Regions from separate parts of the Shigella dysenteriae genome, predicted to be linked through region 1. Evidence: predicted binding sites of a transcription regulator. Region 1 holds the regulator's gene; each other region holds the start of a gene.

Region 1 (4,217 bases):
AGTGTTCTGCAACGCTGCGGCGCGACCAGTTGCGTGTGGGAAGGGACGCAGCGCCTGGGCGACAACAATAGGGTAGATCGCGCCATTGGCAATCGCCATCACACAGAATGGGATCAGGATTTCGACCAGCGACACATGGCTAATGAAGCCTGCAGCCCAGGTCGCAATGACGCTGACTGCAAACAGCACCAGCAACCACGGTAATAACTGCTTGCCTTGCCATTTCTGCAGCGCGGCGCGACAGCCATAACCACCAATCAGAAACGCGATAGTTTGCGGGACATAACTTAAACCAATAACTGCCGGGCTGTAGCCCATTTCACTAAGGATGAACGGTGAACCGGTCAGCCATGCAAAAAAACTGGCTGAACAGGCCGCGTATATCAGCACGTTGCCGCGATAGGTTTTAGAACGTAGCAGGTCGGTAAAGGTCAGACCATCCTGACTATTGTTACGGGCCTTCGTCGTGGGTTTGAGCCAGAAAATAGGCAGAATCAGCACCACGGTAATGGCAAACAGGGTGGCGAAAATCGCTTGCCAGGAAAAATGGACCAGCAGCCAGCTTCCTAACAGAGGAGCCAGGGCCGGAGATAGACCCACCAGCGGCATGATGGTCGCAAAAATTCGGTTAACTTTCTGTGAAGGATAAAAATCCGTCACTAACGCTTGCCAGATAACCGCCGCGGCGCAGACACCCACAGCCTGTACAAAACGCAATACCAGCAGCGTAGCGGCGTTTTCTACCCACAGCATCCCCAGACTACCTAACGCAAAAATTGTCAGGCCGATTAATAACACCGGTTTACGACCATAACGGTCGGAGAGTGGCCCCCACAGAAGCTGGGCTGCGGCAAAACCGGCAAGGAACAGACTAAGGCTGGCACTGACAGCAGACGCAGGCGTTTGCAGGTCGGCCTGTATGGCGGCGAAAGCAGGCAGATACATATCGGTTGCCAGAAAACCGAGTACGCTCAAACCCGCCAGCCAGACTAAAAATCTTTTCCCAGGTTGCATGTATATTCTCTAAATCTCTCAATTAAACACCGCCGCAAAGTGTAGGGAGTGAAATTAGTGTTGTGAAACGGTAATATTTGATGACTGATTTCAAAAATTTTGCAGGCAGACTATGTGGTCAGAATATTCACTCGAAGTTGTTGATGCGGTAGCGCGTAATGGTAGTTTTAGCGCTGCGGCACAGGAGCTGCATCGCGTTCCTTCTGCGGTCAGCTATACCGTGCGTCAGCTGGAAGAGTGGCTGGCGGTGCCGCTCTTTGAACGACGGCACCGTGATGTGGAGCTGACCGCTGCTGGAGCGTGGTTTCTCAAAGAAGGGCGCTCTGTTGTCAAAAAAATGCAGATCACCCGCCAGCAATGTCAGCAGATAGCGAACGGTTGGCGCGGTCAGTTAGCTATCGCAGTGGATAATATTGTCAGGCCAGAACGTACACGGCAGATGATCGTTGATTTTTATCGCCATTTTGATGATGTCGAACTTCTTGTCTTTCAGGAAGTGTTCAACGGTGTCTGGGATGCGCTTTCCGACGGGCGCGTGGAACTGGCGATTGGCGCAACACGCGCGATTCCGGTAGGCGGTCGTTATGCCTTCCGGGATATGGGGATGCTAAGCTGGAGTTGCGTTGTTGCCAGCCACCACCCGCTGGCGTTGATGGATGGCCCATTCAGCGATGATACGTTGCGCAACTGGCCGTCGTTGGTGCGCGAAGACACCTCGCGAACGCTACCTAAACGTATTACCTGGTTGCTGGATAACCAAAAAAGAGTTGTCGTGCCTGACTGGGAATCATCGGCAACCTGTATCTCGGCAGGATTATGCATAGGGATGGTGCCAACACATTTCGCCAAACCGTGGCTTAATGAGGGGAAGTGGGTAGCACTTGAATTGGAAAACCCCTTCCCGGATTCGGCATGTTGTCTGACATGGCAGCAAAATGATATGTCGCCTGCGTTAACCTGGCTGCTTGAGTATCTCGGCGATAGTGAGACGCTGAATAAGGAGTGGCTGCGGGAGCCGGAAGAGACTCCCGCAACGGGTGATTAACGACGATAGTCGCGGAACGGGCCGTCAGCCACGGAGCGGCGTTCAATCAAGCGCGGATGCACTTCAATGGACTGCGGTTCTTCACGTTTGTTGACGATACGATCCAACAGCATGTTGAACGCTGTTTCACCCAGCGAATCTTTTGGTTGGTGGATCGTGGTCAGCGCCGGCGTAAAATAGCGGGCGTTGCGCACGTTATCATAACCGATCAGCGAAACATCCTGCGGGACGCGCAGACCCATTTCATCAGCAGCACAAAGTGCGCCCATTGCCATGATATCGCCACCACAGAAGACGGCAGTAGGGCGATGCGGCTGCGACAGTATTTGCTGCATGGCGCGATAACCAGATTCGGGTTCAAAGTCACCCTGAACAATCCAGCTTTCCGGCACCTTGATCATCGCTTCTTCCATCGCCTTCATAAAACCGGCAAGGCGGCCTGCGCCGGTGTTACGTTCCAGCGGGCCGGGGATGACGCCGATTTCGCGGTGACCGCGTTCAATCAGATAACGCCCGGCCATGTAGCCGCCTTCGAACGCGTTATCAATGACCGCATCGGTGAAGTCAGCTTTTGCTTCACCCCAGTCCATCACCACCATTGGGATATGGCGATACTCTTCCAGCATCGCCAGCAACGGCTCTGGGTACTCAGAACACATCACCAGCAGACCATCGACGCGTTTTTGCGCCATCATCGACAGATAAGCCCGCTGTTTCTCAAGATTGTTCCACGCATTACCCAGAATCAGGGTGTAACCTTTCTGGAAGCAATTTTTTTCAACCGCTTCAATGATCTCGGCAAAATAGGCCGCTTCGCTGCTGGTCGCCAGCAAACCGATAGACTTGGTGTGGTTAACCTTCAGGCTACGCGCCACCGCGCTAGGGGAGTAGTGTAATTCTTTAATCGCTGCCCACACGGCGTTGCGCGTTTCTTCAGCGACGAAACGTGTTTTGTTGATTACGTGTGACACAGTTGTAGTGGAAACGTTTGCTCGTTTCGCTACATCTTTTATTGTTGCCATTCCATTTCACTCCAGACCCTAACTTCAGCTCCTGCAAAATCGCAAGGTAAACGTTTGCCTTTACACACCTTACGCACAACAAAAGTGTTGCGGTACGCCGGAAAAACGACACGGAGCGTCAGGAAGGGGTCAATGGCCAGTACGCAAATAGTGTAAGCGTGGAATTTTGGCCGATCTTGACGAAAAGGGGAAGTGGTAAAAACACTTATCATTATAAATGACGGGAGATTTTTTCATCACAGTGTGTAAAAATGCGTAATATCACTTTTTGTGTGGTAATAAAAAAGGAGAAAACTTGATGAGCACCGACCTTAAATTTTCACTGGTAACAACGATTATCGTCCTCGGTTTGATCGTAGCCGTGGGTTTGACTGCCGCGCTGCACTGATTTCCTCTCGAGGGAGCGCGTTCTCCCTCGCATCTCCTTCCTGTTTGTTAGCAAAATGGCAAAAGTGTTTTCTCTTTTTGTTATTTTCATTTTTTTGTGATTGCTGTCATGCTTTCGCCACTTTAATGAATATCGCGTAATGACGCGAAGAGGTGGAGATAAGGCATGAAAATTAACTATCCGTTGCTGGCGCTGGCGATTGGCGCGTTTGGTATCGGGACAACGGAGTTCTCGCCAATGGGCTTGTTGCCCGTCATTGCGCGCGGTGTGGATGTCTCGATTCCCGCTGCCGGAATGTTAATCAGTGCCTATGCAGTTGGCGTAATGGTTGGCGCGCCGCTGATGACGCTTCTACTTTCTCATCGTGCCCGCCGCAGTGCGTTGATTTTCCTGATGGCAATTTTCACGCTCGGCAACGTACTTTCCGCCATCGCGCCGGATTATATGACCCTGATGCTTTCACGCATTTTGACCAGCCTGAATCACGGAGCATTTTTTGGTTTGGGTTCAGTCGTGGCCGCAAGCGTGGTGCCAAAACATAAACAGGCCAGCGCAGTTGCCACTATGTTTATGGGGTTAACCCTGGCAAATATCGGTGGCGTGCCGGCGGCGACCTGGTTGGGTGAAACCATCGGCTGGCGGATGTCATTTCTGGCAACGGCGGGGCTGGGAGTGATTTCAATGGTAAGTCTGTTCTTCTCATTACCTAAAGGTGGTGCAGGGGCACGACCTGAAGTGAAAAAAGAGC
Region 2 (4,217 bases), 980 kb from region 1:
TGCTGGAGTCGGAGCTGTTTGGTCATGCGCGTGGCGCGTTTACTGGCGCTGTCAGCAATCGCGAAGGTTTATTCCAGGCGGCGGAAGGCGGAACGCTATTTCTCGATGAGATTGGCGATATGCCTGCGCCGTTGCAGGTCAAACTGTTGCGCGTGTTGCAGGAGCGTAAAGTGCGCCCGCTGGGCAGTAACCGCGATATTGATATCAATGTACGGATTATTTCTGCCACTCACCGTGATCTGCCAAAAGCGATGGCGCGCGGGGAATTCCGCGAAGACCTCTATTACCGCCTCAACGTTGTCAGCCTGAAAATTCCGGCACTGGCGGAGCGCACAGAAGACATTCCGCTACTGGCAAATCACCTGTTGCGCCAGGCGGCAGAGCGACATAAACCGTTTGTCCGCGCGTTCTCTACCGATGCGATGAAACGCCTGATGACCGCGAGCTGGCCGGGTAATGTGCGCCAGTTGGTCAACGTGATTGAACAGTGCGTGGCGCTGACCTCATCTCCGGTGATTAGTGATGCATTAGTAGAGCAGGCGCTGGAGGGCGAAAACACGGCGCTGCCAACCTTTGTTGAGGCGCGTAATCAGTTTGAACTCAACTATTTGCGTAAGCTGCTGCAAATTACCAAAGGCAACGTCACCCACGCGGCGAGAATGGCGGGGCGCAACCGGACAGAATTTTATAAACTGCTTTCCCGACACGAGCTGGATGCAAACGATTTCAAGGAATGAATTGGCGTTATGTGTTACGTTTAGCAGATCAAAAGACAGGCGACCTTTTCAAGGAATAGCATGAAAAAGATTGATGCGATTATTAAACCCTTCAAGCTGGACGATGTCCGCGAAGCACTGGCTGAAGTCGGCATTACCGGCATGACGGTCACTGAGGTGAAAGGTTTTGGCCGTCAGAAAGGCCATACCGAGCTGTACCGCGGCGCGGAGTATATGGTGGATTTTCTGCCGAAAGTGAAAATTGAGATTGTCGTACCGGACGACATTGTCGATACCTGTGTCGATACCATTATTCGCACGGCGCAAACCGGCAAAATCGGTGACGGTAAAATCTTCGTCTTTGACGTGGCACGGGTCATTCGCATCCGTACCGGTGAAGAGGACGACGCGGCAATTTAAACCGCGTCAAGGGTTGCCGGATGTTTCCATCCGGCAACATCAAATCACAGCACCTTATGCGGGCCAAAGCATTCGTAATGAATGTTTTCCTGCTTCACGCCCAGATCCACTAACTGTTTCGCGGCAAACTGCATGAAGCCAACCGGGCCGCAGAGATAGAACTGCATTGTCGGATCGCTGAACGCACCTTCCAGTTTGCTCAAATCCATCAGACCTTCGCTATCAAACTGACCTTTAGCGCGATCGGCTTCGCTCGGCTGACGATACCAGGTGTGCGCGGTAAAGCGCGGCAGTGACTGCCCCAGTTCCTTAACTTCATCGGCAAAGGCGTGAACATCGCCATTTTCTGCCGCATGGAACCAGTTCACTTGTGCTGTGTGGCCTGCTTTTGCCAGCGTGTCGAGCATTGCCAGCATTGGCGTTTGACCAACACCGGCAGAGATTAACGTCACTGGTGTGTCATCTGCGACAGCCATAAAGAAATCACCTGCCGGAGCGACCAGTTTCACGACATCGCCAACATTGGCGTGATTGTGCAACCAGTTGGATACCTGCCCACCCTCTTCGCGTTTCACCGCAATACGATAGCCTTTGCCATCCGGTTTGCGAGTCAAAGAGTACTGACGAATTTCCTGATGCGGGAAACCTTCCGGCTTCAGCCAGACGCCGAGATATTGCCCCGGACGGTATTCTGCCACTGCGCCACCGTCGACCGGCTCCAGTTCGAAGCTGGTGATAAGCGCGCTGCGAGGTGTTTTAGCCACAATGCGGAAATCGCGAGTACCTTCCCAGCCACCGGCTTTGCTGGCGTTTTCGTTATAGATTTCCGCCTCGCGATTGATAAATACATTAGCCAGTACACCATAGGCTTTACCCCACGCGTCCAGTACTTCCTGCCCCGGGCTGAACATTTCGTCCAGCGTTGCCAACAGGTGTTCACCGACGATGTTGTACTGTTCCGGTTTGATCTGGAAACTGGTGTGCTTCTGCGCGATTTTTTCTACCGCTGGCAGCAGCGCAGGCAGGTTTTCAATATTACTGGCGTAGGCGGCAATAGCGTTAAACAGGGCTTCACGTTGATCGCCATTACGCTGGTTACTCATGTTAAAAATTTCTTTGAGTTCTGGGTTATGAGTAAACATACGGTCGTAGAAATGGGCGGTTAACTTTGGCCCCGTTTCCACCAGTAAAGGGATGGTGGCTTTTACTGTAGCGATGGTTTGAGCGTCAAGCATATGGTCTTCCTTTTTTTGCATCTTAATTGATGTATCTCAAATGCATCTTATAAAAAATAGCCCTGCAATGTAAATGGTTCTTTGGTGTTTTTCAGAAAGAATGTGATGAAGTGAAAAATTTGCATCACAAACCTGAAAAGAAATCCGTTTCCGGTTGCAAGCTCTTTATTCTCCAAAGCCTTGCGTAGCCTGAAGGTAATCGTTTGCGTAAATTCCTTTGTCAAGACCTGTTATCGCACAATGATTCGGTTATACTGTTCGCCGTTGTCCAACAGGACCGCCTATAAAGGCCAAAAATTTTATTGTTAGCTGAGTCAGGAGATGCGGATGTTAAAGCGTGAAATGAACATTGCCGATTATGATGCCGAACTGTGGCAGGCTATGGAGCAGGAAAAAGTACGTCAGGAAGAGCACATCGAACTGATCGCCTCCGAAAACTACACCAGCCCGCGCGTAATGCAGGCGCAGGGTTCTCAGCTGACCAACAAATATGCTGAAGGTTATCCGGGCAAACGCTACTACGGCGGTTGCGAGTATGTTGATATCGTTGAACAACTGGCGATCGATCGTGCGAAAGAACTGTTCGGCGCTGACTACGCTAACGTCCAGCCGCACTCCGGCTCCCAGGCTAACTTTGCGGTCTACACCGCGCTGCTGGAACCAGGTGATACCGTTCTGGGTATGAACCTGGCGCATGGCGGTCACCTGACTCACGGTTCTCCGGTTAACTTCTCCGGTAAACTGTACAACATCGTTCCTTACGGTATCGATGCTACCGGTCATATCGACTACGCCGATCTGGAAAAACAAGCCAAAGAACACAAGCCGAAAATGATTATCGGTGGTTTCTCTGCATATTCCGGCGTGGTTGACTGGGCGAAAATGCGTGAAATCGCTGACAGCATCGGTGCTTACCTGTTTGTTGATATGGCGCACGTTGCGGGCCTGGTTGCTGCTGGCGTCTACCCGAACCCGGTTCCTCATGCTCACGTTGTTACTACCACCACTCACAAAACCCTGGCGGGTCCGCGCGGCGGCCTGATCCTGGCGAAAGGTGGTAGCGAAGAGCTGTACAAAAAACTGAACTCTGCCGTTTTCCCTGGTGGTCAGGGCGGTCCGTTGATGCACGTAATCGCCGGTAAAGCGGTTGCTCTGAAAGAAGCGATGGAGCCTGAGTTCAAAACTTACCAGCAGCAGGTCGCTAAAAACGCTAAAGCGATGGTAGAAGTGTTCCTGGAACGCGGCTACAAAGTGGTTTCCGGCGGTACTGATAACCATCTGTTCCTGGTTGATCTGGTCGATAAAAACCTGACCGGTAAAGAAGCAGACGCCGCTCTGGGCCGTGCTAACATCACCGTCAACAAAAACAGCGTACCGAACGATCCGAAGAGCCCGTTTGTGACCTCCGGTATTCGCGTGGGTACTCCGGCAATTACGCGTCGCGGCTTCAAAGAAGCAGAAGCGAAAGAACTGGCTGGCTGGATGTGTGACGTGCTGGACAGCATCAATGATGAAGCCGTTATCGAGCGCATCAAAGGTAAAGTTCTCGACATCTGCGCACGTTACCCGGTTTACGCATAAGCGAAACGGTGATTTGCTGACAATGTGCTCGTTGTTCATGTTGGATGCGGCATGAACACCTTCTTAGGCCTACAAAATCTTGCAAATTCAATATATTGCAATCTCCGTGTAGGCCTGATAAGCGTAGCGCATCAGGCAATTTTTCGTTTATGATCATCAAGGCTTCCTTCGGGAAGCCTTTCTACGTTATCGCGCCATCAAATCTGTCGTAACTGCGTCTCAACATACAAATAGCCAATCCCCAGCACCTGTTGTGCGCGGCTTA
Region 3 (4,217 bases), 2.4 Mb from region 1:
CCATAATGGCGTTCACCGAAGTTTGCTGGAGAATATTGAATAAGTTATTGATGGTGAAAAAGTTCGGACTTAACGTCGAGACAATCGCGATCAGCACCAGCAGAGCGATAAGCGATTTCTGCTCCATCAGCCACGCTTTCGTGAAATAACGGCGACCAGAGACAGTCTGGGTTGTCATTTTTTTACTCCTGATTCACGCGATTAAGCTTGCCCACAGCGGCAGCCATTAACACTTCCTGGGTGGCCTGCTCACGAGTAAATTCCCCGCTGAGATGCCCTTCATGCATGACGATGATGCGATCGCTCATGCCTAATACTTCTGGCATCTCCGATGACACCAGAATGATGCTCAAGCCATCGGCTTTGAACTGGTTAATCAGTTGATAGATCTCTTTTTTCGCGCCGACATCTACGCCACGGGTAGGTTCATCAAGGATCAACACTTTGGGGCGTGTCATCAGACCGCGGGCAATCGCCACTTTTTGCTGATTGCCACCGGAAAGCAGACCAATTGCCTGTTCCATCGACGGAGTTTTCACATTAAACAGACGAATGAAATCACTCACAGCCTGCTGTTCATCGGCATGCTTCAAACTGCCGCCAGCGCGGCTGAAGTAGCGCAGCGCTGTCAGCGACATGTTCTCTTTTACTGACATGCCCAACACTAAACCGTCACGTTTACGGTCTTCGGAGATATACACAATGCCGTTTGCCAGGCCATCCTGCGGTGAACGGGTAACGACTTCATGCCCATCCAGGGTGACGTAACCGCTGGTGCGCGGTAGTGCGCCGTAGAGCACTTTCATCAGTTCGGTACGACCTGCGCCCATCAAACCAGAGACGCCAAGAATTTCGCCTTTGCGTAAAGTAAAAGAGACATCGTTAACGCCAGGTCCGCAGAGATTATCGACTTTCAGGCGGATATCTCCCGGCGCTTTGTCCAGGTGCGGATATTGATCTTCCAGCTTGCGACCCACCATCATCTCAATCAGCGAATCTTCGGTCAGTGATGCCACTTCGCGCTCAGCAATAAATTGCCCATCACGAAAAACGGTAACGTCATCGCAAATCTCGAAGATTTCTTTCATGCGGTGGGAGATATAGACAATACCGCGGCCTTGCGATTTCAGCTCGCGGATGACGCGGAACAGGGATTCGGTTTCGGTATCGGTCAGCGCATCGGTCGGTTCATCCATAATGATGACTTTCGACTCAAAGCTCAGCACTTTGGCGATTTCAACCATTTGCTGGTCACCGATGGAAAGATCGCCCACCAGCTTGTCGCTTTTAAAGCGCAGGTTAAGTTTAGCCAGCAATTTATCCGCTTCGGCATACATGGTTTTCCAGTCAATTTTGCCAAAGCGATTAACAAACTCACGACCGAGGAAAATGTTTTCGGCAATGGTTAACTGCGGGATCAGGTTCAGTTCCTGATGGATAATCCCAATCCCGGCTTCCTGGGAAGATTTCGGCCCGGTAAATGTCGTTTCTTTCCCCAGCCATAAAAGCGTGCCGGCATCGCGAGTATAGATACCAGTAAGCACTTTCATCATGGTGGATTTACCCGCGCCGTTTTCGCCCACCAGCGCCATCACGCGGCCCGGATAGACATTTAACGCAGCGCCCGAGAGGGCTTTTACGCCCGGGAAGGCTTTATCGATGCCTTTAAGCTGAAGTAATGCTTCCATGACGGCCTCAGAACGTCACGCCAGCACAGAGAATGATATTCGCATACGGAGAACATTCTCCGCTGCGAATTACCGCCTGACTTTCTGCGGTTTGTTGTTTGAATTGTTCATGCGTGGTGTAACGAATTTCAATGGTATTTCCCTGGTGTTTTTGCAGCTGCTCAAGGTGAGTGAGCAACGTTTCGTGGAGTTGCGGATTATGGTGTTTGATCTCTTCCGCGATAATGGCAGCCTCGACCTGCATTTCATTTGTGACGACGCCCAGCACCTGCATAAAAGAAGGTACACCCTGGGTTAATGCCATATCGATACGCGTTGTACTTTTGGGGATGGGTAAACCAGCATCACACACCACCAGCGTATCGGTATGTCCCAGACGGGAGATCACCGATGAAATATCAGAATTAAGAACGGTGCCTTTTTTCATTTTTTTCTCCATCAGCGAAACGTTTCGCTGACCCGCAGTTTAATCCTGACTGAGTTGGGAAAACCATCGTGACGTTACGGAAATGTGATCAACCTCGAAACGTTTTACATGGTGATTAACCATGAAAACAAAAACGCCCCCTTATGAAGAAAGGAGGCGTCTGGCGTTAGATTTCGACCTGAGTACCCAGTTCGATAACCCTGTTTGGCGGGATTTCAAATTGATCTGGTGCACGCAGCGCATTACGTTGCAGCAGCAAGTACAGCTTGCCGCGCAGACGCAAATACCACGGGCGTTTGCCGAGGATCAACGACTCATGCGACATAAAGAAGGAGGTTTCCATCATCCGGCAACTTAATCCTTCCAGACCGCAGCGGTGGAAAACTTCTTCCACGTTTGGCGTTTCTCGCCAACCATAACTTGCCACCACGCGCCAGAAAGTGGGCGACAGTTGTTCAATCTGTACCCGACGGACGTTATGGACATATGGCGCGTCTTCGGTGCGCAGAGTTAACAGAATCACCCGCTCATGCAATACCTTGTTATGTTTAAGGTTATGCATCAGCGCAAAGGGAATGACGTTGATTGCACGCGACATATACACCGCGGTCCCGGGCACGCGAACAGGCGGTGATTTCTCCAGCGAAGCAATCATCGCTTCCAGAGAGTTACCATGTTCATGCATCCGCCGCAGCAAGCGGAAACGCTCGCTCTTCCAGGTGGTCATCACGATAAACATCACCGTACCGAGGCTCAATGGCAACCAGCCGCCGGAGAGCAGTTTATCGAGGTTAGCGGTGAACAATGGAATATCGACACAAAGGAAAGCAATCAAGATCAGCGCAACAAAATACTTATTCCAGTGCCAGTTCTGACGTGCCACGGTAGTCGAGAGAATAGACGTCAGCACCATGGTTCCGGTCACCGCAATCCCGTACGCCGCCGCCAGGTTGCTGGAGTGCTCAAAGCTGACAATCACAATCACGACCGCGACATAGAGCATCCAGTTCACAAACGGAATATAGATTTGCCCTGACTCCATTTCGGAGGTGTGAATAATGCGCATCGGCGACAAATATCCCAGACGTACCGCCTGACGCGTCAATGAAAAGACGCCAGAGATAACCGCCTGCGAGGCAATTACCGTCGCCAGTGCGGCGATGATCAGCAGTGGGATCAGCGCCCAGTCCGGTGCCAACAGGAAGAACGGGTTCTTAATCGCTTCCGGGTTCTTTAACAACAACGCTCCCTGACCGAAGTAATTAAGGGTCAAGGAAGGTAATACGACGGTGAACCACGCCAGGCGAATAGGGAACTTACCAAAGTGCCCCATATCAGCATACAGCGCCTCGACCCCCGTAATCGACAGCACCACTGCCCCTAATGCAATAAAAGAAACCGTTTTGTATTCAAGGAAGAAATGCACCGCCCACATCGGATTCAGCGCATGCAGCACTTCCGGGTTAGCAATAATGCTACGTAACCCCAGTCCTGCCAGAATCAAAAACCAGGTCAGCATGATCGGCGCAAACAGCTTACCGACCATAGCCGTGCCATGCTTTTGAATCATAAATAATAAAGTGAGAACGATAATTGAGAGGGGAACTATCCAGGTATCCAGCTGCGGGGCGACGATTTCCAGACCTTCAATGGCTGACATCACCGAAATAGCGGGTGTTATGACGACTTCACCATAGAAAAAGCTGCCGCCGATTAGCCCCATAATCACCAGCATTGATGTAGTTCGCGCCGACGTATTACGCCCGGCAAGCGACATCAACGTCAGGATCCCCCCCTCACCGGCGTTATCTGCCCGCATCACGAAGGTGAGATATTTAATGGAAACCACAAAGATTAGCAGCCAGAAGATCAGCGATAAAAAGCCAAACACGGCATCGCGTTCAACGCCAAAACCAAACTGGCCGGACAAACATTCACGAAGTGTATATAACGGGCTGGTACCAATATCGCCGTAGACAACTCCAATCGCCGCGAGGGTAATCGCGGGCAATGATTGCTTATTATCAGTGCTCATAGACTAGTCTTTCGTTGAAATATGAAATGTGTGCTTAGTCCCTTGGCCCACAAAAAAGCGCACAGTA

The links. Region 1 encodes PurR, which represses purine synthesis genes. Its sites were predicted from a motif close to CANGCAAACGTTTGCNTG; they were not measured.
Region 2: glyA (serine hydroxymethyltransferase) is a predicted target of PurR. The motif match lies at 2,564-2,581, and genes of this name have one in related genera.
Region 3: rbsD (D-ribose pyranase) is a predicted target of PurR. The motif match lies at 2,128-2,145, and genes of this name have one in related genera.

The regions. Positions count from the first base shown of each region.
Region 1 covers NZ_CP055055.1:2,515,033-2,519,249, reverse strand. The annotation lists gene punC (purine nucleoside transporter PunC) at 1-1,014, opposite strand, end outside; gene punR (DNA-binding transcriptional activator PunR) at 1,127-2,059, shown strand; gene purR (HTH-type transcriptional repressor PurR) at 2,056-3,081, opposite strand; gene cydH (cytochrome bd-I accessory subunit CydH) at 3,380-3,469, shown strand; gene HUZ68_RS11990 (MFS transporter) at 3,635-4,217, shown strand, end outside.
Region 2 covers NZ_CP055055.1:3,499,435-3,503,651, reverse strand. The annotation lists gene glrR (two-component system response regulator GlrR) at 1-737, shown strand, start outside; gene glnB (nitrogen regulatory protein P-II) at 798-1,136, shown strand; gene hmpA (NO-inducible flavohemoprotein) at 1,181-2,371, opposite strand; gene glyA (serine hydroxymethyltransferase) at 2,699-3,952, shown strand; gene HUZ68_RS16715 (ROK family protein) at 4,150-4,217, opposite strand, start outside.
Region 3 covers NZ_CP055055.1:4,887,495-4,891,711, reverse strand. The annotation lists gene rbsC (ribose ABC transporter permease) at 1-178, opposite strand, end outside; gene rbsA (ribose ABC transporter ATP-binding protein RbsA) at 183-1,688, opposite strand; gene rbsD (D-ribose pyranase) at 1,696-2,115, opposite strand; gene kup (low affinity potassium transporter Kup) at 2,282-4,150, opposite strand.